DNA from 2 places in the Paenibacillus sp. UASWS1643 genome. Region 1 is predicted to be linked to the other one. Evidence: a T-box and tRNA genes for the amino acid it is inferred to sense, from the RefSeq annotation. Region 1 holds a T-box; the other holds one or more tRNA genes.

Region 1 (16,252 bases):
GGAAGCGACGAGATTGATCAAATCCTGGTACCCGGAATTGCTGGTTGTTGCGGATACTTGCTTGTGTGAATTCACGGATCATGGTCACTGCGGTATGGTACACACCGTGGAGATTGACGGCCATATCTGCGGAGATGTATTAAATGATGAATCACTGGATCTGCTCGTGCAAACGGCAGTGTCTCAAGCCAAAGCAGGAGCGGACATCATTGCACCGTCCAACATGATGGATGGATTTGTACAGGCAATCCGTGCCGGGCTGGATGAGAATGGATTCAGTCATATTCCGATCATGTCCTACTCTGTCAAATATGCGTCGGCATTCTATGGCCCATTCCGCGAAGCAGCAGATTCAACGCCGCAATTCGGGGACCGCAAATCATATCAGATGGACCCGGCCAATGCGCGTGAAGCTTTACGTGAAGCAGAGACGGATGTGCTCGAAGGAGCGGACATGTTGATGGTTAAACCTTCGTTGTCCTATCTTGATGTCATGCGTACGATTAAGGATCAATTTGATCTTCCGCTTGTTGCCTATAATGTAAGTGGCGAGTATGCCATGGTTAAGGCCGCGGCGATTCAAGGCTGGATCGATGAGAAAAAAGTTGCCATGGAAATCCTGCTCAGCATGAAACGCGCAGGTGCAGATATGATCATTACCTACTACGGAAAAGACGCTTCACGCTGGTTGGCTGAGAAATAAAATAAATTATATTAAGGAGGATATTCATGACTGCACAACAAGGTAATCGACGCAATGATGAGCGCTCACGCAGCGCGTTTGAGGAAGCTAAGCAGTACATACCCGGGGGTGTGAACAGCCCTGTACGCGCATTCAAATCGGTGGGACTTACTCCGATCTATGCAGAACGCGGCGAAGGGTCCAAAATCTACGATATTGATGGCAATGTTTTTATTGACTATGTGGGATCGTGGGGCCCACTCATTATGGGACATGCACACCCTGACGTTGTAGAAGCTTTGCGTGAGACAGCCCTCAAAGGAACAAGCTTTGGTGCGCCTACCTTGCTGGAGACCGAGATGGCAAAGCTGGTCTGTGAGCGTGTACCTTCTATCGATATCGTGCGGATGGTTAATTCCGGTACGGAAGCAACGATGAGTGCCATTCGACTGGCACGCGGGGTAACCGGACGCAGTAAAATTCTGAAGTTTGAAGGATCATATCATGGACATGCGGACAGCTTGCTGATCAAAGCGGGTTCAGGTGTTGCAACACTGGGTCTACCGGATAGTCCAGGTGTACCTGAAGGTGTAGCTGTGAATACAATTACGGTACCTTACAACGATCTGGAGTCCGTTAAGCTTGCTTTTGAACGTTATGGTGAAGAACTGGCCGCTGTTATTGTGGAACCTGTGGCAGGTAACATGGGGGTTGTACCTCCGGCTTCCGGTTTCCTTGAAGGCCTGCGCAGTTTGACGACCCAATATGGCAGTCTGCTTATTTTTGACGAAGTCATGACCGGTTTCCGCGTAGGATTGAACTGTGCTCAGGGACGGTATGGGGTTACACCTGACCTGACTTGTCTGGGTAAAGTTATCGGTGGCGGACTCCCGGTTGGTGCTTATGGTGGTCGTCGGGATCTGATGGAACAGATTGCACCTACGGGACCGATCTATCAGGCAGGTACATTGAGCGGGAATCCGCTGGCTATGGCAGCAGGGTATACCACGCTCAAATTGTTAACACCAGAGGTCTATGACCGTCTGGAGACATTGTCTGCACGTCTGCAAGCCGGATTCGAGAAAAATGCAGCTGAGACGGGTATTGCGATAACCATTAACCGTGTGGGTTCCATGGTTTGTCCATTCTTCAGTGCCGTTCCAGTAACCAATTATGATATTGCCAAAGAAAGCAATCTGGATCAATTCCGTCGTTATTTTGCGGCCATGATTGATCAAGGTGTGAGTGTTGCGCCTTCGCAATACGAAGGCATGTTTGTCTCTGGTGTGCACACGGAGCAGGATATTGACGATACGATTGAGGCGAATCGTAAAGCTCTTCAATCGCTATGACCATCAAAAGTTGGAAACGCCGCGGGGAATGGCTGGAGCTGATGCCAGGGAAAGCCGTAACAGGCAGTTTGGACAAACAGATGGCCGCAGAGCAATGGCTATTGTCTGAGCTGCAGTTTCCGGAGAAACTGCTCCGTCAGCTGAAAGCAAACCGAGGAATACAACTTGCAGGGGACCGGCTTCGGCTGGCCCTTTTTGCGTCCCAGCCAATCGATGTTGAGTCACGCTGGGCTGATGTGGATGTATTGTATGAGGATGATTTCTGTCTGGTTATGCACAAACCGGCAGGCATGAAACTGCATCCAGATGGAAACCGTGCCGATCAGGCCATCACGCTGGATCATGTGGTTGCCTCTTATTATGAAATGAACGGAATACAGGCAAGCGTACGCCATGTTCATCGACTGGATGAGGATACAACCGGACCTGTTCTGTATGCCAAAAATGCTTTTGCCCTCGCCAAACTGGATGAAGCGATGCGTCGCAAAGAGATTGGCCGCCATTATGTTGCCATTGCAGGTGGACAAATTCCCCTTGAACTCCACAAAATTGATGCTCCCATTGGCAAGGACAGACATCACAAACAGCGCAGGCGTGTCTCGGAAGGTGGACAGGAAGCTGTTACCCATGTGGAGATTGTCGAAGTATGGGAACGAGCAACCCTTGTACGATTAAAGCTGGATACAGGACGTACACACCAAATTCGTGTACACCTGAGTTACGCGGGACACCCGCTTATTGGTGATGCGTTGTATGGAGGTAGAGCGGATGTCATTGGGCGACAAGCACTTCACGGAGAGATGCTTAAGTTTAGTCATCCTTTAACCGGAGCCGTGATTGAAGTGGATGACCCTTGGCCGCCCGATTTCACACAATTGGCAGAACGTGAAAAGGTGTATTCATAAATGAATATAGAGCGAACTTTACTAGTTACACGAGAACGGAGAAGACAGAAATAACGTGAAGAAACGGAGCGTTCGCCTAAAAACTTTCTGAAAGAAAGCTGCTTCGGAAGCATAAGCTATCCCCGGATTTTCCCTTTGAAGAAGGGAATCGAAAAATCTGGGGATAACAGTGATCGGAAGGTTATTCTGTCATCGAAGTGGCTAGGTGCAACATTCTCTATTTCGCTTTATATAACAAGGTTTTTCAAAAGGTGGCATGCTCATCTCATTCAAGGCATATAGATGGGGTAACGAAGGATTTGGACCATGGATCAGTCCCATGAGAAGGATCATGGTGAACATATGCCGAAAGGAGGACGCCACCTTTGTTGAATCAACCTTATGGTTTGCGGTTCGATATTTATGAGCGCGTTCATTTGTCTGAGGGAGTCCCTGCGATTGAGGAATTGGAGGAGATTGAACTATACCCGCGCATTCAAGTCATAGGGCAGGATGATCATGCCACGTTAAGAGGACATCTTTTACTTACAGGTGCGTACAGAGGAGAAAATGAGGCTTCAGAGGAGCTCAAACATTTCATTCCCGTGGAGATCACAGTGCCGCTGAACCGGGTCAGATCGATTGAGGATATTTCCATCGAGATCGAAAATTTTGACGTGGATCTGTTATCCAATCGCAGTCTGAACATTACAGGCGTGTTGTCGCTGCGAGGTATCGAGGGCTTTCCTGTTGAAGAGCCACAAGTGTGGTCAGCAGATGAGTTTACAGTTGTCCACTCACCTGATGCTCAGCAATCCAACCGTTCCGATGAAGCAGCACAGACAGGCAGCAGCGACCCCAACACATTTGCACAAGAGTACCTGCTCCAGCGGAGTGAGGAAGAGAGACTTGCGAATGCAGCAGAACTTGCCTATGGTGCTCCGGAATTCGCTGACCTGTCCACAAGGGAAGAGACATTAAGGAATAGCGAAGAATGGCAGCAGGAATATGCGGATTCGTCATCGGAAGAGCCACTTCAATCTGAGGAGCAAAGTGCAGAGTACGCTAACGAAAACAGACAACCTGATGCAAACGAAGATCCCGCCTCTCTGACAGCGAATGGGGATGAATTGGCATCTCATGAGCAATACAGCGAACCTTCTCCGATCTCGTCATTTATGGCTGAGACCGCAGATCGGTTAGCTTCTTACCCTGAGTCGGAACCATTGCTGCCTCTGGAAGATGAGTCTTCGGGTTGGTCCGAGCCTTCGGTGGATGCATTGCCTGCGAACTCGAGAAGTGCAGATCAAGCAGTCCCAGAGCCTGCTGCTCAATCATCTAATGAGTTCGCAGCACCAGATGTGCCGGACGGACCTGAAGTATGGCATTTCGAATCAGCGAGATCTGTACCTCAGCAGGAGAATCAGGCAGTTGCCGATGTCCCGGGCGAATCACAGGCGGAGAACTGGCAAGGTGTATTTGCTTCGTCCGAACCAGGCAACGCTGAGGAAGACCGACCGTCTTTTGAAGCGACTGGGGTAGACGAGTTCGTACAGAACGAAGCATTTGTTCCTGAACCTGTGGCTGAGACGGAAGACAAGCCGGAGCTGAAGGTTGCTTTTGGCAGCAAAAAAGAATCCGCGCCACGGCAAGAAGAGGGCGTGGGTATCTCCTCCTTGTTATCCTCCGGCAGAGCGGCACGCGATGCTGAAGTGGAGCGAGGCGATGAGGTTCCTGCGGGTGTGGTACAGGAAGAAACATATCCAGCTGATGATGTGGAATGGAAGAACCTCTTTCTGGGAACAATCGTGGACCAGACCCCATTCCGCAAGGTGAAACTGTGCATCGTTCAGCGAGAAGATACACTGGATGCCATTGCAGATCGATATCAATTGAGCACGAGGGAACTTCAGTTGTATAACCGATTATCTGAGCAGGTTGTGGAAGAAGGTCAGATATTATACATCCCTTAATTCGCAGTTAAAGCCTTCGTTACGGCCCGTGATCCCCTTGAGGATTACGGGTTTTTTCATGATTCGTCCTAAACCTGCATTCCAGTGCTCTTTATCCGCAGTTGTCAGGTTGACTATCGCGCACGAGCAAGGTATGATGTGTGTAGGTTTTTTGAAGAACAACGTGGAACGGGAGTAGTAGACAGTATGACCTTTCAGAGAGTGGAATTGCAGCGCTGTGAGATTCCGCAGGAACCAACTGATCGAAGTCGCCCGGGAGTTGCCTGTTTGAATACAAGAGATGAATGAGATCTATCGTCATTTATTTCTGAGGTAGGATGGGCCGGTAGCAGCCGTTATCTGCTTGAAGTGTCACGTCATGTACAGAGGGTGAAGTCTATCTTGCTGTAGGCGTGAAACAAAGGTGGTACCGCGAAAGCTAACCTTTCGTCCTTTGATGGATGAAAGGTTTTTTTTGTTTTTTTTGGCGAAGATGATGAAGTAACGGAGGAATGACACATGTCTGAGGAAAAAAAATCAGCTGCAACAGAAATGCCGACCACTTACGATCCTAAGGCGGCAGAGGACAAATGGTACTCCACCTGGATGGAACGTGGATATTTCAAAGCCGGTCAACGTAAAGATGCCGAGCCGTATACGATTGTAATTCCACCCCCAAATGTGACCGGGATGCTGCACATCGGGCATGCGCTCGACTTTACACTGCAGGATATTCTGATCCGCACCAAACGGATGCAAGGTTATGACGCACTGTGGCTTCCCGGTTCGGACCATGCAGGTATTGCTACCCAAACCAAAGTGGAGCAGAAGCTACGTGAAGAAGGTCTGACCCGTTATGATCTGGGACGCGAGAAGTTTCTGGAGAAAGTATGGGATTGGAAAGATCAATATGCCACAACCATTCGTCAGCAATGGGGCAAAATGGGTCTGTCGCTTGACTACTCACGTGAACGTTTTACGCTGGATGAAGGTCTGTCCCAAGCGGTTCGCAAAGTATTTGTTCAACTGTATGAAAAAGGCCTTATTTACCGAGGCAAACGCATCATTAACTGGGACCCGGTGAACCGGACAGCTTTGTCCGACATTGAGGTTGAATATAAAGAGGTTCAGGGTCACTTGTACCATCTGCGTTATCCGCTCAAAGACGGAAGTGGCTACGTTACAGTGGCAACAACGCGTCCTGAAACGATGCTGGGTGATACAGCGGTTGCTGTTCATCCGAAGGATGAGCGTTATGCAGATATGATTGGTAAAGTACTTGTACTGCCTATCATTGGACGCGAAATTCCAATTATCGCTGATGATTATGTGGATAAAGAGTTCGGAAGTGGTGCAGTTAAAATCACGCCTGCGCATGATCCAAATGACTTTGAAGTAGGTCTTCGTCATGATCTGCCTCAAATTACGGTAATGGATGAGAGCGGTACAATGAATGCTGAGGCAGGCAAGTATCAGGGACTGGATCGCAGTGACTGCCGCAAGCAGATTGTTGCTGACTTGAAAGAGCAGGGCGTATTGATCAACATCGAGGATCACACGCATCAGGTTGGACACAGTGAACGTACCGGGGCTGTTGTTGAACCGTATCTGTCTACCCAGTGGTTTGTTGAGATGAAGCCACTTGCAGAGCGAGCGATCAAGAAACAACAGAGCGGTGAAGGGGTTAATTTTGTTCCAGACCGTTTTGAGAAAACGTATCTGAACTGGATTGAAAACGTTCGTGACTGGTGTATTTCCCGTCAACTGTGGTGGGGACACCGAATTCCTGCCTGGTATGATGAGGAAACGGGTGAAATTATCGTATCTGCTGAAGATCCGACATTGCTCCCAGAGAATGCTGGCCGCAAGTTGAGACAGGACGAAGACGTACTCGATACCTGGTTTAGCTCCGGCTTATGGCCGTTCTCGACACTAGGCTGGCCGGAAGATACGGAAGATCTGCAACGTTATTATCCGACAAGTGTTCTTGTGACAGGGTATGACATCATATATTTCTGGGTTGCACGCATGATTTTCACTGCATTGGAATTCACGGATGAGATTCCGTTCAAGGATGTACTGATGCATGGTCTTGTTCGTGATGCAGATGGACGCAAAATGTCCAAATCACTGGGTAACGGTGTAGATCCGCTGGATGTGATTGAGAAATACGGAGCAGATGCAATGCGTTACATGATCTCAACCAGCAGCACGCCAGGTCAGGATCTCCGTTTCCGTTGGGAACGGGTGGAACAGGCACGCAATTTCGCCAACAAGATCTGGAATGCTTCGCGCTTTGCATTGATGAATCTGGAAGGATTCACCTATGAGGAACGTGACATTAGCGGAGAGCTTGGTACAGCGGATTATTGGATTTTGCATCGTCTGAACGAAACTTCCCGCGATATTACGCGTCTAATCGAAGCGTATGAATTTGGGGAAACGGGTCGTGTGTTGTATAACTTTATCTGGGATGACCTGTGTGACTGGTACATTGAGTTTGCTAAGCTGTCCTTCTATGGGGAAGATCCGGTTGCCAAAAAGAAAACACAATCCGTGCTTGCTTATGTGCTGGATCAGACCATGCGCCTGATTCATCCGTTTATGCCATACATCTCCGAAGAGATCTGGCAGCATCTGCCGCATGAAGGTGAGACCATTACGCTGGCATCATGGCCGGTATATGATCCTGCTCTTGAGAACCCGGAGGCTGTTGCCGAGATGAACCTGCTCATGGATACCATTCGTGCAGTGCGAAATATTCGTGCAGAAGTGAACGTGCCGATGAGCAAAAAAATCGAGTTGATGGTCAAAGCAAATAGTGCTGAGACGTCCAGCATCATTGCGCGTAACAGTCACTACATCAAACGTTTCTGTAATACGTCCGAGTTCGATAGTGGGCTGGATTTAAACTCACCGGATAAGGCAATGACTGCGATCATTACGGGGGCAGAACTATACTTGCCGCTCGCAGGTCTTATTGATATCGAGCAGGAAGTGGCTCGTTTGGAGAAAGAGTTGGAGAACCTTGAGGGCGAAGTTCTCCGTGTAGAGAAAAAGCTGGCGAACGAAGGCTTTGTTGCCAAAGCTCCTGCCAAAGTTATTGAGGAAGAGCGCGCCAAGCAAGCAGATTATTCCGATAAACGGGATAAAGTGATTGCACGAATCAAGGAACTTAAAGGTTAATATATTTGGGTCGGATGGAGAGCCATTATGCCATCCGGCCGCTTTTTTCACTCAAACTCGGGACCGAAGGTGAATCAGATGACGGAATTAGACGGGACAGATGCAGCAGCTCCTTTACTTACGTATAACGAGGCCGTGGACTGGATCAATGGCCTTATTCCTTTTGGCATCCGACCTGGATTGGAACGAATCGAGAGTCTGATGTCCATGTTAGGCAACCCACACCAACGTCTCAAATTTATTCATGTCGCGGGAACGAACGGCAAAGGTTCGACTTGCGCTTTTTTGACGTCAGTGCTTCTTCAGGCTGGATATGATGTGGGTACCTTTACGTCGCCTTATATCACCAAGTTTACAAACCGTTTTCAATACAACGGTGAGGATATTCCTGAAGAAATCCTGCTTAAGCTTTCGAACCGATTACATCCACTGGTCATGGAAATGGCCTCCACTCCGCTTGGATCACCCACGATGTTTGAGGTGTCCACGGCTCTCGCGCTTCTGTACTATGCAGAGGAGTGTTACCCTGACGTTGTGGTATGGGAGACGGGGCTAGGGGGAAGGATGGACGTAACGAATATTGTCGCACCTGTTGTGTCCGTCATCACCAACATTGGTATGGATCATACGGATGTGCTTGGAGATACGATTGAGCAGATTGCTGGAGAAAAGGCAGGTATTATCAAGCCGGGAGTACCCGTTGTAACTTGCGCGACTCAGCCCGAAGCTGTGAAGGTGATTCAGGAGAAAGCACAGCAGCTTCAATCAAGCGTGTATTTGGCTGGAGACCAATTCTCTTATCATAGACTGGACAGCAATGAGAACGGACAATCTTTTCATTTTACAGGCCCGTTTCGTGATCTGGACGTTCGCATACGCATGCAAGGCTCACATCAATGTGACAATGCAGCGGCTGCACTTATGGTGCTTGAATTGCTTAGACAATACATGGCATTTATGCTGGATGACAACGATATCGCACTTGGACTGGAGAATGCTTTCTGGGCAGGAAGATTCGAAAAAGTCGTCGATGAACCCCGAATTGTGCTCGATGGAGCACATAATCCGGAAGGTGCAGAGTCACTGGCCAAGAGCATTACGGATGTCTATCCGCACAACAAGTTAATTTTGATGATGGGTATGTTGGCAAATAAGCATCACGAAGCGTATTTGCAGCATATACTGCCACTAGTGGATACGCTGATCCTGACCGAGCCAGATTTCCGACGCAAAATGGATGCAGCCGAATTGCTGCAGATTGTCGAACGGGTACGTCCCGCCATTGCGAAGCAGGAACTGGAAATCATCGTCGAGCCCGAATGGGCAAAGGCACTTGATCTATTGAAGTCACGGACGGAAGCGGAAGATCTGGGGGTGGTCTCCGGCACACTGTACCTGATTGCGGATGTGCGGGCAGCCCTTTTGCATCAAACCGATTCTGAAAAAGGTTGGTGAAAGTTTTGTTAAATACATCGGAACACGTTCATTTTATAGGGATTGGCGGATACGGCATGAGTGCCATCGCAAGAGTTATGCTGGAAATGGGATACACCGTTACCGGATCGGATGTCGCTTCACAGGAGTTGACCGAGAAGTTGGCAGCCAAGGGAGCGAAAATATATATCGGACATACGGCAGAGCACGTTACTGGAGCTGACCTGGTTGTCTACTCTACGGCAGCGCCTGCTGATAATGTGGAACGGGTAGCCGCAGCTGAGCTGAATATTCCGATTCTGCATCGTTCCCAGATGCTTGCACGTTTGTTGAACGAACGTAAAGGTGTGGCAGTGGCTGGAGCTCACGGGAAAACAACCACCTCATCCATGATTGCACTTGTTATGGAGAAATGTGATACGGACCCGACATATATCATTGGCGGAGAAATCATGAATGTGGGAACCAACGCCAAGGCAGGCCAGGGTGACTGGGTAGTCGCTGAGGCGGACGAGAGCGATGGTTCATTTTTGCAGTACCATCCATGGCTCGGTATTGTAACCAATATTGAGGCAGATCATCTGGAGAATTACAACAGTGATTTTGAGGAGCTCAAAAAGGCTTATGTGCAGTTCCTGAGCCAGATTCGTCCGGAAGGAACAGCGATTGTGTGTTCTGACGACGAGAATGTTCAAGCGATTTTGCCAGAACTCAAGTCACGGATTACAACTTATGGTATTGATCGTGCTGCAGATTATACGGCAACGGATATTGTATTGGGCGATCGCCGTATCTCCTTTACGATGAATCATCAGGGTGCTGCTATGGGCACGGTGGAATTATCGGTGCCGGGTAAGCATAACGTTTATAATGCGATGGCTACTGTGATTACCTGTCTGGAAGCAGGCATTCCATTTGAGAAGATTGTGGCAGCTATCATCCAGTTCCACGGAGCCAAACGCAGATTCCAGGTATTGGGCGAGGCGCGCGATATGCTGATCATCGATGATTATGCTCATCACCCAACTGAGATTGAAGCTACCATTAGTGCAGCCAAAGCAACGGGCAAACGTATTATTGCGGTATTCCAGCCACAGCGTTATACGCGTACGTTCTTCCTGCTGGATGCGTTCAGCCGTGCTTTCGCGGAAGCGGATGAGGTGCTTATTACGGATATCTATTCTCCTGCGGGCGAAAAACAGATTGAAGGGGTAACCTCAGCCAAACTGGTTGAACTGATTGTTCAAAACAGTAATGCTTCTGCACGTTACCTCCCTACAAAAGAAGAAGTTGTAGCTGATCTGCAGCATCGTTTGCAGCCAGGAGATCTTGTGATTACGATGGGTGCAGGTGATATTTGGAAAGTCGGCGATACACTTGCCAAAGGTTTGAAATAAATCAATTGAGAAAACGCCTGTCTTCGATACGAAGCAGGCGTTTGTTTTGCGTTATATGGAATGTATTCCCCAGTCTCTGCATATAGCTGATATAAATGGGACAAAGGAGAGGGTACGGGTGAGCAATGCTAGAATGACGTTTCGCTTCGGGGATCATGAGTCGGACAAGCCTGAAAACAAGAGGAGTTCCGCGTCCAGTCCCTTGGTGACGTTAAGTGAAGAGTTACCGCATAATCAACCGCTAACGCCTAAGCAGATGGATACAACCCCATCATGGACGCCTGAGGATATCCCCGGAGACTGGGGAGAGACGGTGCTGACAAGCTCTACTGTACCTGAACCTGACGAGCGGGTGAGCCCTGATTCGAACTTGAACTTGGATGAGGCTCATTATTTTCGAAACCGTTCCGGTTACGGTTATGTTAATCACACCGATAATCCGGAGGAAGAGCGTCTTGATCTGTCCAATACCCATGATGATCAAGGCCACGACTGGCTTGCAGATTCGGAGAACTATTCCTATAAGCGAAATCGCCCTCCAAGGGGATGGAAAATGATTGGTTCTGTCACTGGGGCACTTGTTACCGGAGCCCTCTTTGGTATGGTAATTCTTTCATTTTTTAATAAAGAAGGAGCCGTCAAGCCAGGCGATCTTCTTCCCGTCAATCAGGCAGTTTCCACTGTGACGGGTCAGGAGGGGGCTGCAGGTACAGAACAGCAGGTTCAGACAGCGGCTACTGGCAGCACGTATTATGCACTTCAATACGGCGTGTTCAGTTCTCCTGAACGAGCTGAGCAGGCCAAGCTTGAGCTGGCTCAGGCTGGTATAGCCGCAGGGTCTGATCCTGAAGATGGCAATCGAGTATATGCAGGCATTTCGGCTGATCGTGAAGAGGCCAAGCTACTTAGCTCCAGGCTAAAAGCTCAGGGAGTCGAACTGTATGTCAAGGAGATCGTGAACCCTGAGATCAATCCGGCTATATTCGGTGGCAAGCAAGAGGATGTGCAGCTTTTCTTCACAAACAGTTCTGCACTGGTCGAACAATTGTCTACCTTGTCCATTCAGCAGTTGGGACAATCCGCACCGACAGCAGTCTCTGCAGAAACGATGACCGCGATTCAGAATAAGCACCAGTCGTGGTTAACCGGTTTGAATAGCCTCTCACCCGGCCTGACTGCGGAGGTACAACCTATTGTTGGTGGAATGGAGAAATCAATGAACGATGCAATAACGGCTATTGCAGAGTACAACAAGAACCCGGATGATGTGCACATGTGGTCCGTGCAGTCTGATCTGATGGAATATGTACTACAGCAGAAAAAATGGCTCGAAGCGATTAAGCAGTAACATGCTCTTTCCCATAACAACGCTTGGAAATACCCATCCGGCAAGGAACTGGAAATAGTTCCCCTTGCCGGATTTGTGTTTGTATTGACGTACAAAACCCCGTATAATAATGTGGGTGTCAAAAAATGGCGAGGGAAGATTACCGATGAAAAAAAACTTCGGCATGTTATTGCTGTTTCTGCTGCTCGGCTGGATGGCCGGAGCGTGGATCGCCAAGGCACTGCAGCCTGTAAAGGCAGTAGCCTTTCTTACGAAAGCCACGACCATACGTTGGTCACCACAGGCTGATCTGGATATTATCAGTTATGATATTTCACTTCAATTTCAAATGAGCCTTCTGAGTCTGATCGGTATGATTGCCGCTGTGTGGCTGTATCGCAGACTGTAGGAGAATGACGAGTTATGACGAAAAAAAATTAAACCAGTGACATCTATTATCGTGATCCGGACAGGATGTTGCCGTGGCATAAGGAGCCGTTCATTTTGGATAACACACAACAGCGCCCTATTATTCTGGCCTCCACATCGCCTCGGCGCAAAGAACTGATCGCATCACTCCACCTAGCGTTTGATGTAATACCAAGTCATGCCAATGAAGATACACCACCAGAGTGGACACCTGAACAGACGGTACAGGAACTTGCTTTGCGCAAGGCGCTTGCCGTGTATCGCGGGCTTGAAGGCCGCGAGCAGGAAGCCATTATTGTTGGTAGTGACACCGTTGTTGTTCTGGATGGTGAGATTCTAGGCAAACCCTTGGACGAAGCGGATGCTGAACGTATGTTATCGCGGCTGCAGGGCCGCGTGCATCGGGTGTTCACGGGCGTCGCTTGTATTGATGCGGGCAATGGACAGTCGTTAGTTCATTACCGCCAGACCGATGTAACGATGAAAGAGCTGTCGGATGCGACCATCCGTGCTTATGTGCAGACAGGTGAGCCTTCAGATAAGGCAGGATCATATGCCATTCAGGGCATTGGTGCTTCACTGATCGACCGCATTGAAGGATGTTATTTTAATGTGGTTGGCTTGCCGCTATCCTTGCTAAGTGATATGTTGGACGGGTTCGGCGTACATGTGTTGCCACGAACATGAATGAAGTCAAATGTTGTGAAATGAAAAGAGGGAACATATGGAGTCGCCTCAATACATGATGCGCGACATCCCCCAGGAAGAACGCCCGAGAGAACGCATGATGGAATACGGGGCGGGCGCCTTAAGCCATGCTGAATTGCTGGCAATTTTACTTCGAACAGGTACAAGACAGGAATCCGCGGTGCATATGGCACAGCGGATTCTGGCCGAAGCGGGTGGCATTCGCTCGTTAATGGATTTGAGTCTGGAAGAACTGACCACGATGAAAGGGATCGGCAATGCCAAGGCTGTGCAATTGAAAGCTGGCATTGAGCTGGGTCATCGGATTGCCAAGAGCAGACTCACACAGTCGACCTCAATACGTACACCGCGTGATGCAGCTGATATCCTGATCGAACAATTGCGTTACTTGCAAAAAGAACATTTTGTGTGTCTTTTTCTGAATAGCAAAAATCATATTATTGCCCAGGAAACACTCTCCATGGGTAGCCTCAACGCTTCGATTGTACATCCACGTGAAGTGTTCCGGGCTGCCATCAAATGCAGCAGCGCATCGATTGTGTGCGCACACAACCATCCGAGTGGTGATCCTACGCCCAGTCCGGAGGATATCCAAATAACCAAGAGACTGATTGAAGCAGGCGCTATTGTTGGCATTGACGTGCTTGATCATATTATTATCGGAGATGGAACGTACGTAAGTTTGAAGGAGAAGGGCTTAGTATAATATAATGGTTGGCGTTGATGTTTTCCTATGAATGTTAACGGCGTTGTCCGTAAAAGATAGGTTCACTTTACAAATGCAAAAAAACAAATGCGAATATTAGCTCCACGTATTGCGTGGGAATAAAATTATTACGCTCTGGATCAGAATGGAGCGGCTATATGAGGCAGAAAAGGAGATTATGTTATGTTTGGTGGTTTTACGAAAGATTTGGGTATTGACTTGGGGACAGCAAATACGTTGGTTTATGTACGAGGAAAAGGAATTGTGGTGCGAGAACCTTCGGTTGTCGCTATACGGACAGATACAAATAGCATCGAGGCAGTAGGTGAAGCCGCCAAAAAAATGATTGGACGTACACCAGGTAACATTCGTGCCATTCGTCCAATGAAAGATGGCGTTATTGCCGATTTCGATACAACGGCAACGATGATCAAATATTTCATCCGTGAGGCGCAGAAACAGCGCTCCATGTTCCAGCGTCATCCAAACGTGATGGTATGTGTACCATCCGGGATCACGGCAGTAGAACAACGTGCGGTTGAAGATGCAACCAAACAGGCTGGAGCACGTGAAGCCTATACGATTGAAGAGCCTTTTGCTGCTGCAATCGGTGCAGATCTGCCTGTATGGGAACCAACGGGTAGTATGGTTGTCGATATTGGTGGCGGTACAACAGAAGTGGCTGTTATCTCTCTTGGTGGTATTGTAACGAGCCGTTCGGTTCGTGTAGCAGGTGACGAGATGGATGAATCCGTTATCCAGTACATCAAACGCCAATACAATCTCATGATCGGTGAGCGTACATCGGAGCAATTGAAGATGGACATCGGATCAGCTATGCCATTGGAACAAGTAGAAACGATGGAAATTCGTGGACGTGACCTTGTAACAGGTCTGCCGAAGACAATTACGATTACTTCGGACGAGATCAGTGAAGCGCTGGCTGATACCGTGAATGCAATTGTTGAAGCGGTAAAAGTAACACTGGAAAAATGCCCGCCTGAACTTGCTGCCGATATCATGGATCGGGGTATCGTTCTTACAGGTGGTGGGGCGTTGCTTCGCAACCTGGACAAGCTTCTCGCTGGTGAGACAGGAATGCCTGTCATCGTGGCTGAGAACCCGCTGGATTGTGTAGCAATCGGAACAGGTAAAGCGCTAGAGAATATTCATTTGTTCAAGAGCAGAAGCAGTTCGGCAGTTCGTTCCAAACGTTAATTGGTATTTGCCTTACTTGGCATAGCGACCAAGTGGCAAGATATCTTTATAGAGGACCCGGTTAACCCCGGGGATGAGCTATTACCCGCTTAACAGGGGAGGATCGGCTGATATTCTTGCAGGGACTACAGGTCTGACAGTCTCCCCGCCGGGCATGGCTCGGAAGAGAATATGGATGTTAGAGGGTGTTCGAACTGTTTAAACTGCTAGGCAACAAAAGACTTTTTGTTTTGCTGGTGGGCCTTGTTACATTTATCGCGTTAATGGGCTTTACGCTCAGTCCGCGAACCACTCTATCCTGGCCGGAGAAATTCCTGAAGGATTCAGTTGGATTTGTACAATACGTATTTTACAAGCCCGCTTCCTATGTAGCGGGCTTTTTCAAAGATGTAGCGAACATGCGTACGGTATATGATGAGAATGAAGAGCTTCGCATCGCGATGGGACACTATACCCGGGATCGGCTGAAGTACAATGATATGGAGCAAGTGAATGAGCAGCTTCAGAAAGCGCTCAATTTCACCGAAGAGCAGAAGAATCGCTATAATTACGGTTCTCGAATAGCCCAAGTTATCAGTGCCAATTCGGATCCAAACAGCAGAACCATTAACATTGACATCGGTGAAAATGCGGGAATCAAGCCGGGGATGGCCGTTACCTCCCAGGAAGGGCTGGTCGGCGTGATCAGTCATGTCAGCTCATATACATCAACGGTTAATCTGTTAACGTCCATGGATGCCAATGATCCGACATCTAATGCCATTGCAGCAACGGCAGTAGGTAAGGAGAAAGTATTTGGTATGATTGAGAGTTATGATCCGAAGACGGGCATGCTCAAGATGACCAAAATCTCGGAGGATTCAAACATCAAAAAGGGTGATGAGATCATCTCTTCGGGAATCATCAATAACTTTCCCAAGTATATGCGGATTGGTGAAGTGGAAAAGGTTGAAGTTGGGGAGTACGGTTTAACTCGG
Region 2 (16,252 bases), on a different contig from region 1:
TGTCCATTTCATTTGGCGCTGCTGATATTAAGCTTAGTGTAGTCTGGAAGGCTATCTTTGATTTTAATCCTGAGCTGACTCCACATCAAATCATATGGGAGATTCGATTACCACGTATCCTTGGAGGAGCAATGGTAGGTGCATGTTTCGCTGTAGCTGGTGCGATCATGCAGGGCATGACTCGTAACCCACTGGCCGATTCAGGTCTGCTTGGGTTGAATGCGGGAGCTGGATTTGCGCTTGCAGTTTGTTTTGCCTTCTTCCCTGGCTTGCCATTTATGTATATCATCATGTATTCCTTCCTTGGAGCAGGGCTTGGTGTCCTGTTGGTGTATGGTTTTGGTGCAGCTTCCAAATCGGGTCTTACACCACTACGCCTTGTGCTTGCAGGTGCGGCTGTATCAGCGATGTTGTCGGCACTCAGTGAAGGGATTGCTTTATATTTCAGGATTGGACAAGATCTGGCTTTCTGGACGGCCGGTGGTGTAGCCGGAACGAAGTGGTCTCAACTTGAGGTCATGTTCCCATGGGTACTCGCTGCACTAATCGCAGGTCTTCTCATCTCCCGTTCCATTACTCTGCTTAGTCTCGGAGAAGATATTGCAGTGGGCTTGGGGCAACGTACTGGGCTGATCAAGCTCATAGGCCTGATTGTTGTACTGATTCTCGCGGGTACGGCTGTATCCGTGGTGGGTGCGGTCGGTTTTGTTGGACTCATTATTCCCCATCTCACGCGGAAGCTGGTTGGGGTCGATTATCGCTGGATTATTCCATGTTCCGCTGTGATGGGCAGTCTGTTGCTTGTATTTGCGGATCTGGCTGCACGTATGATTAACCCGCCGTACGAGACGCCAATTGGCGCGTTGGTTGCCCTCATCGGGGTACCATTCTTCCTGTATCTGGCGCGTAAAGAAAGGAGGACTCTGTAACGATGGAATCCTCAACAATAGTTGGAGCAGAGCGCAAGAAGAGAACCAAGAGTACGATTGTCCTCATTGTGCTTGCCCTATTAATTATTACGGCTTTTGTGGTGAGCATGAACACAGGTTTTACCAAGCTTTCGCCGCTTGAGGTGATGCGAACTCTGTTTGGTGGAGGCACGGCGAAACAGGAATTGATTCTCTTTGAATTCCGTCTGCCACGTATTGTGATTTCGGTTCTGGTCGGGGCCGGACTTGCGTTATCTGGTTGTATTTTGCAGGGAGTATCTCGGAATGCGTTGGCAGATCCGGGGATTCTCGGGATTAATGCAGGTGCTGGTCTGGTCGTCATGTTATTTGTTTCCTTTTTCCCGACAACGACAGCAGCGCCGGTATTTCTTTTGCCAATTCTGGCCCTGATCGGTTCCGGTTTTGCTGCATTTCTGATCTACGTTCTCTCTTACAAAAAAGGAGAGGGCATCCTGCCTACGCGTATGTTGCTTACAGGGATCGGGGTAGCGGCGGGAATCAGTTCTGCCATGATCGTGCTTACGTTAAGGCTTAGTCCGGAAAAGTATCAATTTGTAGCTACCTGGATGGCAGGCAGCATCTGGGGTTCGAACTGGAAATTTGTAACGGCATTGCTACCGTTTCTTATTATTCTTGTCCCGCTTGTCCTGTATAAGGCACGTGTGTTGAACGTACTGAATCTGGGGGACCAGACTGCAAGCGGACTCGGGACTCCGGTTGAGCGTGAGCGACTGATTTTGCTTGCGGCTGCTGTAGGGCTTGCCGGCTCATGTGTATCTGTGAGTGGGGGGATCGGTTTTGTAGGTCTGATCGGACCGCATTTGGCGCGTCGTCTGGTGGGTCCAAAACATCAATTCCTGTTACCCGCATCTGCACTGATCGGTTCATTGCTTGTATTGGTTGCAGATACGCTGGGTCGTGTCATCCTACAGCCTTCGGAGATTCCTGCGGGGATCCTGGTTGCCATTATTGGTGCGCCATACTTCCTGTACCTCTTAAGCAAGACGAAATAGAACGTAATCATCATTGTGTGGTTGCATAAGGAGGACATTAGTCCATGCTTCGCCGTTTCTTTGCCTATTACAGGCCTTACAAAAAGCTCTTTATTCTTGACTTTAGCTGTGCGATTCTGGTCGCGCTGCTTGAACTTGCTTTTCCACTGGCGGTCAACCGGGTAGTCGATGATCTGCTGCCAGGCGGTCGCTGGGACTGGATTCTATGGGCGTGTCTGGCATTGCTCGGCATCTACTTATTGAATTCATTTCTCAACTTCGTGGTTACCTATTGGGGACACAAGCTCGGTATTAACATCGAGACGGATATGCGTAAAAGTCTGTTCAATCATGTACAGAAGTTATCGTTCCGTTTCTTCGATAATACAAAAACAGGACACCTCGTGTCCCGCATGACTAATGACCTGATGGATATCGGTGAGATTGCCCATCATGGTCCAGAGGATGTATTTATCGCGGTCATGACGCTAATTGGTGCATTCAGCATCATGATGAGCATTAACGGGAATCTGGCGGTGTTAACCTTTATCATCGTACCGCTGATTATTTATCTGTCACTCTACTTTGGTAGCAAAATGTCCAAGGCATTCAGTCGAATGTTCGGAGATATTGCGGACTTCAACGCTCGTGTAGAGAACAATATTACAGGTATCCGTGTTGTTCAGGCTTTTGCTAATGAAGAGCATGAAAAAGCACAATTCGCTGTGAACAACGGTCGTTTCCGTCAAACCAAGCTAATCGCATACAAAATCATGGCCTGGAACTCCTCTGTCAGTTATATGCTGATGAAGCTGGTATCCCTCTTTGTTCTGGTATGCGGAACATGGTTCGTCATTAAAGGCAGTATGACCTACGGTCAGTTCATTGCATTTATCATGCTGTCCAATGTGTTCCTGACACCAATTCAGAAGATCAACTCGGTTATTGAGACGTATCCCAAAGGGATTGCAGGCTTCAAACGTTATACGGAGCTGCTCGATATGGAGCCGGATGTGGAAGATCGTCCAGGGGCCGTTGCGGTATCCCATTTGCGTGGAGATATTCGTTATGAGCAAGTGACCTTTGGCTATTCCGATCAGGAACCTGTTCTCAAAGGTATCGATCTGAACGTGCAAGCAGGTGAAACCGTCGCTCTTGTCGGTCCATCCGGGGCGGGTAAAACAACATTGTGCAGTCTGCTGCCGCGATTCTATGATGTGCTGGAAGGTCGCATCACGATCGATGGGCAGGAGATTCAGAATATGACGCTGGATTCCTTGCGTAGTCATATCGGAATTGTACAACAGGACGTATTCCTCTTCGATGGAACCATTCGGGAGAATATTGCCTACGGCAAGCTGGATGCATCCGAAGAAGAAATCTGGATGGCTGCCAGACGTGCACAGATGGAACCGTTGATTCAATCGATGCCGGAAGGACTGGATACGTTAATTGGTGAACGCGGCGTGAAGCTGTCCGGTGGACAGAAACAGCGTTTGTCCATTGCCCGTATGTTCCTGAAAAACCCGCCAATTCTAATTCTGGACGAAGCCACATCGGCTCTGGATACAGAGACGGAAGCAGCCATTCAGCAATCGCTGGCTGAGTTGTCCGAGGGCCGGACCACACTGGTCATCGCTCACCGATTGGCTACGATCAAAAATGCAGACCGCATTATTGTCGTTGCTGAACAAGGGATTACGGAGCAGGGACGTCATGAAGAATTACTCGCAGCAGGTGGGGTGTACAGCCGCCTTCACTATGCGCAGTTTGGCGCATAACGTATCAGATGTGGATGTGAAAATGTAAATATGAGAAGTAACGCCATCGTTCTTGACTTGGAAGGGGTCAGGACGGTGGCGTTATTTTCTATTTCATGATCAAGTGTGGTTCAGGGGTACTGTGCTCTGATCTGCCTGTGATCATGGATATGGAAACGGGTAATATAGTAAAGAGAACACTTAACGTCTAAGATATGTTCATCATCTTGCAAGATGTAGGAGGTACACGATATGCAGTTGAACGATATGCTGAAAATTTTTATAACCTGTCTATTATTTATTCTGATTTGGTGGCTACTGACTCAAGGGATTCGTAAACTTTCCAGTACTCGTGCGGGGTCCGGTTTCCGACGCTGGGGTGGATGGTCCATTGGGCTTTTCATTGTTGGCGCCGTGCCACTCGGTTTTTCGATGTATACGGAGATCTTTGATGAGCGCCTGGATGCCAACATCGGGTTGGGGCTTGCCATGTTTTTTGTATGGGCTTATTGTGCAGTCTTGTTATGCGCAACATTGGTGATCTGGGGAAGGTATGTGTATAAAAGGGATATGAGGAAGTGAATGCAACAATAATCTGACCGGGTACGTTAAATTTAGATAGAGGTGTTATTAAAGGGGGATTCACATGTGATCAATCTTCGTCGAGTCCTTATATTGCTCTCTATTCTGTTCGTATGCCTTACGGGATGTTCAGGACATATCGAGTGCAACTCTGTGCAGGCTCAAGCCAATGCACCAAGTGAAGATGGATTCAGTGGTTATGTGGTTGATCGCAAAGACGATTCCATTCTTGTGGTTGATCCTGCCTACCGCGATAACAGTTCCAATGGAGGAGCCGATCGATATTATCCTGCAAAATGGTTCTCCAATGCGCCTGATCCACAGATCGGCTCTTATGTTGAAGTCTGGACGGATGGAAGCCCGGAAAATCAGCCTTATCCCGGGCAAGCCAGAGCAGATAAGATAGCGGTATCTTGTCCAAATACGCCAGACGGTGCTCATATGACGGATGCGGATGCGATTCGTAGCGGACTGCATTCACTTGATACAGAGAACATGCATATTCCCGTCATAGAGGACACACGGTTTGATGCAGATACAGGGACTTGGACCATTCAGATGCGAGATGTGAAGACAGCGAATGAAGGGCAAGTAGTTCATGTTACCGTGAAGGACGAGAAGCAAGTTAAGATACAAGGCGAAGAATAAGGGGCTCATAGCTTTATGATGGTGGAGGAACGCGCGTTGCACATGAATATGATTCAAATTGAAAGAAATGATGTGGATTAGATTCATTGCAAGCTATCATGATTTTTGAACCGCCTGTAAGTTCCCTTACTGTCCATCATGTATTATGATTTTATAAAAATGGAAAGGAATCTTCTGCTCATGGAATTATCATGTGTAGAACGTTCATTCAAGTGAGGTGCGAATTGATATACAGGAGGTTGCACATGAATTTGATATTAGAAGCATTATATAATGGACGACTTCGACCGGATGAGATGATGATGCCGACACATCCTGAATACCAAGCGTTAGGGCGGCAGATTGCAGCTCTGACAGAGCAATGGAAGAATCGATTGAGCGAGAATGAATTTCTTGAGCTTGAACAGTTATTTGACTTGTGTGGCAGATGTGAGGGCATGCATGCGGAAGCGGCGTTTGCACAAGGTTTTCGTCTGGGTGTCAACATGCTAATTGAAGTCATGAGTCAGCGGGAGGAATAGGTATTGGAGTTTAACTAAGTTTAATTATGTGAGCAGAGATCAGGTTTACTTTTACAGTTACATTCTCAGGAATGACATGCATACAACATACTCATTTTGCATCATAAAATTGTATCATAAATTGATTATAACAAAGCCCTCAAATCCTCTCTGCATTCAGCAGCAGTGTTTGAGGGCTTCACCTAAACATAGAGTTAACAATATATATAGGGAAAGAAACTGTTAAACAACTTGTTCCTTAATCCGCAATATTCCCAGCCATTTTCAGACGGCGAGCAATTTCCTTAAAGTCTTCTTGAGATATACCTGGTGCGAACTCCTCCTCGACCGCAGGAGCTTCTGGAATCGGGAAACCTTCTGGTATACCCTGGATTACTTCCAGAGGTTGTCCATCTTCAGGGTGAGTTCCTTTCCAGATCTGGCCGATCGCATTGAAGTCTTTATCACTATAGGTGTACAGCTTGGTGTGTACGCCTTTTTCTTCATATTTGCGAGCCTCGTTGAAGGCTTTGTTGTTCAGTGAAGGGATAGGCACCAGTTTGGTCACATTTACGCCAGTTGCAATCTCAAGTGCTTTCGCATATGCAACGACATGCACACCACCACGTACCAGCAGGAAACCAACTACTTCCCGGGCTGCCGGGTGATCCGTCATCTCATATACTTTCATTTTATGGGTACGAGCGCCACATTCTAGGAAGAAGTTATGCAGCAGATCCTCGACCAGGTTGCCACTGTTGAAGACGTTTGCTCCCGTCCATGGATTACCCATAGAGTCGAAAGGCATTGCGCCTTGTGCACCTGCCAGATAGTGATATGACAGACGAGCATCTTTCACCGAACCTAGCGGCGTATCGTCGGGCTCTTTGTACTCAGTTGAACCTCTGAGGCACTTATTAATGCCATGAGACACGAGTTCAACATGACCCAATTCTTCAGCCGTTATGCTCATGACGAGGTCATAGAAGGGCTTTAGCTTTTCTTTGGATCGAAAATTAAACGATTGATAGAGGTAGTTGTTCAACGTTGACATTTCTCCGAATTTGCCGCCGAGTAATTCTTGTATGGCTGCCGCAGCATTCGGATCGGGCTTCTCGACATTGGGAATCTCAATCAGGATTTCATCCAAGCGTTTGAACATTCGGGTGTAACCTCCTCGAATTGGTATTACAGATCGTGTAGGGTTTCAGATCGTGAAGTCACTCTGTCATGGCCTATTACACGTATGTTGGGTTTTTTAAACAAAAAAACAACCAAATGGGACTTAAGCATCGCATAACGCATGCCCCATATTTTCTGCCACTTGTTATTTCCTACTATGGTAAAATTTTTGTATAATAAAACATTCAAACAAGTCTTCACGTACAAGAGAAGAGAGCCATGAATTCATAAAGGAGTAAGAGATGAACAAGCGTTGGATACAAATAGTTGGGATTGTAATGTTTCTAATGATTCTGATGTACATAAGCAGCGAGCCTGTCACAGCATATTGCGTTACAAACGAGGTTCAGGTGGATGAAGCAACGAGGCAGTTACTTGAAAAGAAATACGAGTTGGAACGTCCTCAGGAAACACAGACGCAGCAACACGTTTTCTCGGGTGACTGGGGAATGAGCTTCCGGACGGAGCCTCCTGATTCGTTTGACCGGCTTGTTCATGTGGTTCCTTTTTCCCTACGGCCACTGGCCTGGATCTTTCGTTTATTCGTGTAAAATGAAACCCTGACGGGCAATATAACAGAAACATATTGTCCCAAGGAGTGAGTGAAATGAGAATGCTCATCGTTACCGTTATGTCGGTAGTCCTGAGTTTAGCCGGAATTACATCAGGAACAGGTGGCGCTATCCCTGATTATGCGAAGTGGGGAATTATTGCGGTCAAAGAAACACAGACCAAGTATAATGTGGATATTTTGGACTATAAGCATATCGGTCGTACCTCTCTAACAGCGGATCAATCACGGGAACAGTTCAAGCTGTGGGTTCGTGCTAAAGACGGCAAGCAATTCGCAGTCTATGTGAATGTTGATTTTAATCCATCTACACAGCAGTTAAAGAAAGTACAATTTTCGGAATCGGATCGACACTGATCCGTTACTGAACTTGGTCATTACAAGCCATGTTTTCATATTAGCTATACTATGGGTTGAACCAGACTGCCTTGATCATTAAGGTGAAAGTCTGGTTTTTTATTTTCAAAAACCCTTTTTTTACTATTGAATAAAGAACTTATGTTCGCATATAATATGAAATACAAACAAACGTTCTTATCGGAGGGATGATTATGCTAGGGAAATATATTGGCCAGATGGTGGAGCTTGTCTACATGGATCGTGCAGGGCAGATTACACAGCGACAGATTCGAATTAACAGTGTACGTGGAGGGATGATTAGAGCATCAGCGGGAAAAGAAGGCTCACCCCGAACATTTCTGGAGCAAGGTATTCTGGCATGGCGTCCTGTTACCGATCTGAATGGGGAGGTAAAGTATGCTGAACGACTTTGAACGCAAGATTTTGCGTATTATGGTGAACTATGCAGGACAACGGCGCAGGCTGCCGCGTATGGATGAACTGGAGAACAAGACGGGACGAAGCAGAGCTTACATTCATGAGTCATTGCTGGAGCTTGAACGCACCGGGCACATTGCCTGGGAGAACCGATCTACTCTCGAAGGGATACAGATTTTGCAGGCATGGGAACAGGTACAACAGCCGATTCGCAAAAACCAGCCTTCCGGGGACTCCGCAAAATATTTTACGGACTACTGATCATAATAAGAAAACGCCAACCCGGATATCCGGATCGGCGCTTACTGTGTCACACATACAACGTGTGCATCTATTTTAGAAATGGGGAAGTTGGTCCAGGTTGTTGGTTGGGTCACCGTCGGCATCTCCGCGAATGTACATTTCGCCATCCTTGCCTTTAAATACATTCACACCGGCAATAGCGCCAGCTTTTACTTCTGCAAGTGCCTGCTGATAATCCAGTACGCGTCCTGCTGAAGTCTGAAATGCTGTCAGGTCACCGTCGCCATTTTTCTGTACGGCTGTGAAACTCTCGCGTGTTGTTTGATCCATGATGTCACACTCTCCTTATATGACGAGATAGGAATCTGCTTACCTGATTAGCCTATCCGAATTCTTCGGAAGTATGCACCATATGCTAATAAGACCTGCCAACGCCGAGGTTTTACAGGCTCTTTCTCATACGAACATGCAGAATATCTGCATCATAAAAAGGTTCTTCCGAAATCACTTCATAACCCAGTTTTTCATAGAATTTCTGTGCCTGACATTGAGCATCCAGTACAGAATAGGATAAGCCGAGTTCACGTGCTCGCTCCTCCATCGCGAGCAGAAGCACACGTCCATAACCAAATGAACGATGAGACTCAAGCACCGCGATCCGCTGCATTTTCGCCGTATCCTTGCTGTAATAGATCAAACGTCCTGTAGCTACAGCTTGGCCATCCGTACTTAACAATACATGATGCACATCCGGACTAATGACATCGTATTGATCAATCTCAATCTCGGCAGGAACCTGTTGCTCGATCACAAAAACGTGATTGCGAATACCCAGGGCTTGTTCCAGTTGTTCTTGCGTCGTTACATAACTAATCTCAGCTGCCAATTCCATTCCTTCTTTCTGCTCTTGCGCGACATATCAGACTGAATTATACAAAAAAATGTTTTTCCTGTATAGTGAAGTCTGGGACATATTGGGAGAGGAGGGGGTAGTGATGGGCATGACAGGCATCATGGTCATTACCTTGTTAATGTCGGCTGCAATGATTGCTCTGTTGTATTACGTGACCAAGAAAGCATACTCACGCAAGTGGGATGAAGATGAGTAATTCATCTGTTAACCTTCACGGCAAGACTTCACTGCTTCCTCGCGGAGAATATACATCTTGAATTACAGATTTGGAGTATACGTCCAGCCAAACGGGCAGAGCTTCACCATTTTCATTGGGCTGTTGTAATTGTTGGAATTGAACTGTATGTTCATCCCTCTCTAAGCTGCAACCAGTAACGGTTGTACTGAGAAGCACAAGCCCAGCAAAGAGAAAGAAGCATTTGGTAAATGTATATTCATTGGATTTTGACCGTTTTGTTAAGTTTCTCATAGGGAATTCACCTCGTTGTAGAAATGGTAATCTTTCCTTTATTGTGCACCATTTCGGGTGAATTATAACCAAATAAATCATTGACAATGAACACGGTTACTTGATATGATACTGTTACTTGATTGGGAAACATTTATATATCATGATCTGTTAGCTCAGCTGGGAGAGCACTATCTTGACAGGGTAGGGGTCAGTGGTTCGAGCCCACTACAGATCATACATGAGAAGCCTTACATTGTAAGGCTTCTTTTCTTTTTTTTTACATACAAACATGAATGCGATTTGCGATAGTTTCAGTTTCTCTTCCTCTTTTTAAACAAAACTTAAATAAAACATAAATTCAGCGTAAGGTTCGTCTTCTATACTTGGTTCTGAGGTCAATATAGAACAGGAGAAGGAGAGAACTTATGAATTATTCAAGTCCATTTACATCAAAGTTAGCCAGAGTAGGGATCGCGGGTACACTGGCTTTAATACTGGCAGCAAGCCCACTTGCCAACATGGGGGTTGTTGCCGCGGAAGCAGGCCCAGCACCTGTATCTACGAAGATATATAACACACAGAAAGACTCCCTGGAGCAGTCCCCGATTCAATACCAGATCGAAGCTCGACTGAATGATAAAGACATGACGATCCAGGGGAGCGAGAAGGTAAGGTATCGTAACACAAGCAAGGATGCACTTCAGCAGCTGGTCCTTCATACATATGCTGACGCGAACCTCTCCAAGTCTACACAGGCGAGCATGTTCCAACAGGACAATGAACAGATTAGTGAAGATCATCCGGAGAAGACAGCGGAGGACTTTCTGGGTGGCATTGATATTCAGGCTGTAACAGCAGATAGCCAATCGCTGGATTTCCATAAGGAAAACCAAGCGTTGACCGTGCAGTTGAAAGAGTCGGTTCAACCAGGCGAATCGGTAACACTTCAATTGGAATTCCACCTGAAGATACCTTATGGCTCACAGCGCGTTTCCTATTACAAGGATATAATCAATGGTGCACACTGGTTCCCGGTAATGTCTGTATACGATGAAGTCAAGCATCAGTGGAACAAGGCACCGTATAGTCGAACATTCGAGAGCGATTATTACACCTCGTCGGACTTTGAAGTTCAATTAAACGTGCCTGAAGAGTATCAGGTAGCCATGCCTGGCTCTATCACCACTCAAAACAGTACAGAACATGGACGTAAAATTGTTTCCGCCGTAGCTGAGAATACGAGAGAGTTTGTTTTCTTTGCCAGTCCTAATCTTCAAGTGGAGCGCGCTACCCGTAACGGTCTGACGGTGGAATACTATTATTACAACGATGATCCATCCAAGAGAGAGATCGTTGACCGGTACATTAACCAGGCATTCAAAGTCATTGATTTTTATAATGAAAAATATGGCAAGTATCCCTATCCAGAGTTCCGAATTGTCGAGACGTATGTACAAGGTGTTGCCGTAGAGTATGCGAGGCTTATACAGATGGGACAGATTCAAAATGGTGCTATTCCAGAAGAAGACACAACCTTTGTTCATGAAATAGCGCATCAGTGGTTCCATGCATTGATCGGTAATAACTCGGAGACCGAATCCTTCCTGGATGAAGGCTTTGCCGATTTCTCCATGGTGTATTTTGCAGAGAAACAGGGAGATAAGTTAAATGGGTTCAGATCCGTACAGTTTGATACGGCGCCCGCAGAGATGGCGATTGCGTCAACAAACGATGAAGCTGGGGATTTAGCAGGTTTGGTATATTATCAAAAGGGAAGACAAGCGATCTATCAGCTTTACCGTACCGTCGGCGAAGAGAAATTTGACGAGTTGATGAGAACATATTTCAAACGCTACGTGTACCAGAATGCAACTTTAGAGGGGCTGCTTCACACCATTGAAGATGTGCTTGGTAAGGAAGTACGTTCAGAAATGCAGATGGCCCTATATCAGCCTAACTTTGTCTTAAAGCCGGAATACCAATTATCACAGGAAGAGACCGCCGCCTATGTACATGACATGTTACAACAACAGTATCAGGCTGTCATGGGCATGATCCCTAATCTGCCTTTTGAAGTGATGAATCGATTGATGGACAAAGTCCTTCAAGGCGAGGAATTAACCATTGTGCTCAGCGATCAGGTCAGTAAGCTTGCAACTAAACAGCAGGAAGATATGGTTAATCAGTTGACCGGATTCCTTGATATGACCGGTATGAGATACGACATTATACGGGATCGCAAGAAACTGAAGCAAAAGATGAAAAAAGAGATTGGCAACAGTAACCTTATTGTCATTGGCAATGCCAAGTCAAACGGATTGGTGCAGGCTTTAAAATTTAACATTATTGATCGAACGAAACAGACGGGTTTTCCTTGGAAAAATACCATGAACCAACCTCTCGCCGCGGGTGCATACGTTATCAAACATCCCTATAACCAGAATCGATTGATGCTTCATTATTTCTGGAATGAGGATCATCTGAGTGATGCGGCATTTGAAGCTTTTAAGCTGAAAACACAGGAGTCTATCGGATTCACTAACGACTTTTACCAGTACTATGTATTGGATAACCAAGGCAAGGAGAAATCCAATAAAAAAGCTGCGAATCCCATATCTTCACTTTTTGCGGAGTAATAAGTAATTGGTTTTGCAGTTTCTTCGTTCAAACAGGTTAGCCAATTCGTATTGGTTAGCCTGTTTTCTGTTTAGTCATGTTTAACATAAGCAAACGGTTAGTTATATGAAAACCAGACTGAGAATAATAGGCTGTAATATGGGCATAATGCTTTAACACAAAGGCAACTTCATGAATATACTTATCGGGAGAAAACAATAGGAGGGATTAATATGAAGGATCAACATTATCCGGGCGTACCAATGAAAGGGACAATGGCTGATTACAACGGTAAAGGAAATAAAGGAATGAACAAAATGAAAGCGTATTCATATGATGCTAGAATTCGTCCTATCATTCGTATTACTCAGGTGCCGGCTGCGAATGTGGGTAATGTTGTTGATTATTCAATCCTATTAGAGGACACTTCGGATGTTTTAGATTTGCGACCGGTAAATGGTAATCCCCTGCTCACGAAGGAGTTGAGTTCCTATGTCTACGACTGAGAATATTGCTCAGGCAGCACTCGACGCAGCGATGAAGGCCAACAGGGCCATTGCGCCTTATGATTATTGCGATGCAGAATCCAGACGGATGTACACGCCTCAATTTGATAAAAAAATGGACAATCCTATGTATACCGCTGCAATGGCGGGTCTTCAATCAATCTATTGGTTTCGGGCGATCAAGGTAAAGGGGCTTATCCCTGATGCAAAAGCAGATTATTATGCTACGTATTCTACCAACCATAATCGTATCGGTGGAATTGGACTTGCGTATTCCAACAGCCCGACAGGACCATGGACCAAACACGGACAGGTGTATCTAGATACTGTGGTTGGTAATTCGACGGAAACTCCATTTGTGATCTGGAACGATGAAGAACAATTGTTCTTTATGTATTATCAACAAAACGGACTGGGGATCAATCAATCAACGGCACTTGCGACCTCTGTAGACATGATTAACTGGACAAGAGTGGGTTTGATTTTGGACAAACCTCCCGGGTTCCCTGGTGATGGTCATACCGGTTACTTCTCGTGTTTCAGAAATGGCGGCAAATGGATCGGTTTCTCGGTGATGGGCGGTGGTGACTTTGGTCGTAAATGTATCTGGCATTCACATGACGGACGTAGCTGGTTAGCTGATCCAAGACCATTAATGGGTGGTAATGATGCCACTTTAACAGCGGGAGAAAACATTTCGAGATCCAATGCTGGTGTATTTATGTACAAAGGGAGCATGTGGTGGCTGGGCATGTTATCGGCTTATGCTTCCGGTGGGGTTACGACTGTAGCTCGACCTGCCATTGCCAAGATCAGCGCAGACTTCCGTCAACTGCTGGACAAACCTACAGATATATATTTTCCGGCATTGACTTGGGAAACGACGAATATGCAGTCCCTGATGGTGTCCGTTATGGACGGTGTAGTTTACGTGTATTACAATACCGATCATAATATCGGTGTAGCCTATTCGGTGGGGGTGTAGAGATGGTTATACGTGATGCAGCGGGTCAGATCGTGCCCTTTGGAAAGGTTCACAAACAGCTTGTGGCCGATTTTCTTTACGGAACGTTACCGGATTGGGTGGAGGTGGTGGGCAACCCTACGTTTGAGCCTTTGCCCGACAGAGGGACCATAACCGTTACAACACCGACAACGGCAGGAGCCACGGCAGAGTTGAAAATGAAACATCTGATTGACAGCTCGAAAGTAACAGCAATTGCAATCACTTTGGAAGCGCTACAATTAAACGGGAACATTGGAATTTCAGTTCAGGTTGGCATTAAATCGAAGGATAGCAAGGCCGGAATCACTTTTTTTCAAAACGTAAATCAGAAGTATGGTATGGTCCGAGCCTATAAAGCAGATGGAACGTACACGGATTTTAAGCAAAACATGGTTTTCTTCACCACCCAGGGTGTGGCGGGAGATGAGGCGCAGAATCGAAAGAACCTGACAGTGCTGCTCTGCACCGGGTTACAGTTCTCTGCGGGGTTCGAAAGACCTTCCGTGTGGCTTGGTGCGGATGATCAGTATGGCGGTGTTGCAGCTGACCTGAGTGGTGGGTTGTTCCAACATGGAGAACTGCAATGTCTTTTGAAACTGACTACAAGTAAGGCCGAGGCCAAGTATTTCAAATGTGCACAGATGAAAGTGGATATTTGGAGCAACTGAACTAAAATGGAGTAGATAGAGGAGGTATCTGATGAGAGAATCGATACATTATTCAATAGAACCACCTGAGAGCTTCGACCAATTATTAACGCTATATGAATCTTTGGGATGGAATGCGCTGAATTTATCTCAACATGAATTGGAACGTATGTGCAAACAAAGTTGGTATGCAATGTATGCTTATGATCAGCAGCGCTTAGTGGGCATGGGGCGTATAATATCAGATGGAGTGATAACAGGTATAATATGCGGGGTAGGCGTTCTGCCTGACTATCAATCTCAAGGAATAGGTACAGAATTAATGAAACGAATCGTTGAGCATTGCGAGAAAAATAAGGTGATTCCACAACTGATGTGCACGGAAGGTTTGGAAACCTACTACGCAAAACTGGGATTTGAGAAGTTTACGATTGGAATGACGAAGAGGATAAATCGATAATCTGCATGGAGCGGTACCCGTACACTTGAACACTTTGAAAAAGAAGTGTTCAAGTGTACGGGTACCCTTTTTATTTAGAGAAGGTTGATGATTGTACCGCCTGCTGCACCAGCAACGACAACGATCCACGGTGGTACTTTCCAAAAAACGAGCATTAGAAACAACATGCATACCAGTGCAAAATCAACAGGAGTCAGGATCGCAGTTGTCCAAAGCGGATCGTACAACGATGCCAACAAAATACCTACAACGGCTGCATTAATTCCGATTAATGCTCCTTGAATTTTTGAACTTTTACATAAAGAATTCCAAAAGGGCAATGCTCCTACGATTAGAAGGAACGCTGGCAAAAAGATAGCGATCGTTGCAACCAAAGCACCCGGAACCCCACGCATCATCGCTCCTAAATAACCGGCAAAGGTGAACAGTGGTCCTGGTACAGCTTGTGCTGCTCCATATCCCGCCAAAAAGTCGGACTTGTTGATCATCCCTGCAGGGACGAATTCACGTTCCAGTAACGGAAGCACAACATGCCCTCCGCCAAATACGAGTGATCCTGAACGGTAGAAGCTATCAAAGAATAACAGCCACCCCGAACGATCGAATGGTGTGAGTAAGGGGAGAAGAATCAGAATTCCAAAGAACGTAGCCAAACAGACGATTGCCAAATTACGATTCACAGGGACAGACAAGTCTACTGTTTTAAACTCGGTCATTTTACTAAAATGAACCATCCCTATCACGCCTGCAATAACAATAAAAAGGATTGGAGTGAACGCAGTCTGCCACACAAGAGTCGCCGCTGCAGTAAAGATAGCGATGGTTGCCCTATAGCGGTCAGGAGTTAGTTTTTGCCCCATGCCCCATATCGCCTGAGCGACAATAGCTACAGCAACAATCTTAAGGCCGTGAATCCAGCCAGTACTGCTGATATCAAATCCTTGCAGAAGGAAAGCGAACAAAACTAACGCAATGACAGAAGGAAGTGTGAAACCAAGCCAAGCCATCAGTCCCCCCAGCAATCCGCCGCGGATGATGCCAATTCCAATCCCGACTTGACTGCTGGCAGGCCCGGGCAAAAATTGACATAGTGCAACTAAATCTGCATAGCTTCGTTCATCCATCCATTTTCTACGGCGAACATATTCTTCATGAAAGTAACCGAGATGAGCGATCGGTCCTCCAAATGAAGTAAGCCCAAGTTTGGTTGATACAGCCAACACCTCAGAAAGTGCTCTGACTTTATGTTTGGGCTTGTCCGGGGTTAGAAATGAATTATTCTCCAAACGTGTTATTCCTCCTTAACGGTTCGACTTAGGTTATCCGATGGATGAAAGTTAAGGAAGGATACATTTCCTCTACCGATAACTACATTATAATCATCCTCATCGCTATTCATTTAAACGCAGCATTAAATTATATTATTTTTTTATATTAACTATTTACAT

What was found. A T-box is a leader RNA that pairs with one kind of tRNA and senses whether it is charged. The one in region 1 lies ahead of FE296_RS01675 (valine--tRNA ligase), so its partner is inferred to be a tRNA-Val.
Region 2: it has a tRNA-Val gene. The T-box ahead of FE296_RS01675 (valine--tRNA ligase) is inferred to sense a tRNA for this amino acid. The anticodon was not compared.

Annotation. Positions count from the first base shown of each region.
Region 1 covers NZ_VXKZ01000086.1:19,140-35,391, forward strand. Annotated here, with positions in the region: gene hemB (porphobilinogen synthase) at 1-703, shown strand, start outside; gene hemL (glutamate-1-semialdehyde 2,1-aminomutase) at 730-2,034, shown strand; gene FE296_RS01665 (RluA family pseudouridine synthase) at 2,031-2,939, shown strand; gene FE296_RS01670 (LysM peptidoglycan-binding domain-containing protein) at 3,305-4,891, shown strand; T-box leader at 5,047-5,328, shown strand; gene FE296_RS01675 (valine--tRNA ligase) at 5,390-8,056, shown strand; gene FE296_RS01680 (bifunctional folylpolyglutamate synthase/dihydrofolate synthase) at 8,135-9,511, shown strand; gene murC (UDP-N-acetylmuramate--L-alanine ligase) at 9,568-10,887, shown strand; gene FE296_RS01690 (SPOR domain-containing protein) at 11,006-12,235, shown strand; gene FE296_RS01695 (DUF4321 domain-containing protein) at 12,381-12,623, shown strand; gene FE296_RS01700 (Maf family protein) at 12,719-13,330, shown strand; gene radC (RadC family protein) at 13,368-14,057, shown strand; gene FE296_RS01710 (rod shape-determining protein) at 14,241-15,275, shown strand; gene mreC (rod shape-determining protein MreC) at 15,461-16,252, shown strand, end outside.
Region 2 covers NZ_VXKZ01000104.1:159,605-175,856, forward strand. Annotated here, with positions in the region: gene FE296_RS11435 (FecCD family ABC transporter permease) at 1-929, shown strand, start outside; gene FE296_RS11440 (FecCD family ABC transporter permease) at 932-1,963, shown strand; gene FE296_RS11445 (ABC transporter ATP-binding protein) at 2,008-3,723, shown strand; gene FE296_RS11450 (hypothetical protein) at 3,955-4,284, shown strand; gene FE296_RS11455 (DUF3221 domain-containing protein) at 4,351-4,932, shown strand; gene FE296_RS11460 (DUF6809 family protein) at 5,178-5,453, shown strand; gene FE296_RS11465 (manganese catalase family protein) at 5,692-6,594, opposite strand; gene FE296_RS11470 (hypothetical protein) at 6,857-7,165, shown strand; gene FE296_RS11475 (DUF3889 domain-containing protein) at 7,222-7,542, shown strand; gene FE296_RS11480 (hypothetical protein) at 7,737-7,958, shown strand; gene FE296_RS11485 (hypothetical protein) at 7,942-8,223, shown strand; gene FE296_RS11490 (DUF3892 domain-containing protein) at 8,299-8,535, opposite strand; gene FE296_RS11495 (GNAT family N-acetyltransferase) at 8,648-9,091, opposite strand; gene FE296_RS32705 (hypothetical protein) at 9,330-9,587, opposite strand; tRNA gene FE296_RS11500 (tRNA-Val) at 9,732-9,804, shown strand; gene FE296_RS11505 (M1 family metallopeptidase) at 9,995-12,205, shown strand; gene FE296_RS11510 (hypothetical protein) at 12,419-12,691, shown strand; gene FE296_RS11515 (glycoside hydrolase family protein) at 12,678-13,676, shown strand; gene FE296_RS11520 (hypothetical protein) at 13,679-14,365, shown strand; gene FE296_RS11525 (GNAT family N-acetyltransferase) at 14,397-14,804, shown strand; gene FE296_RS11530 (chromate transporter) at 14,879-16,090, opposite strand.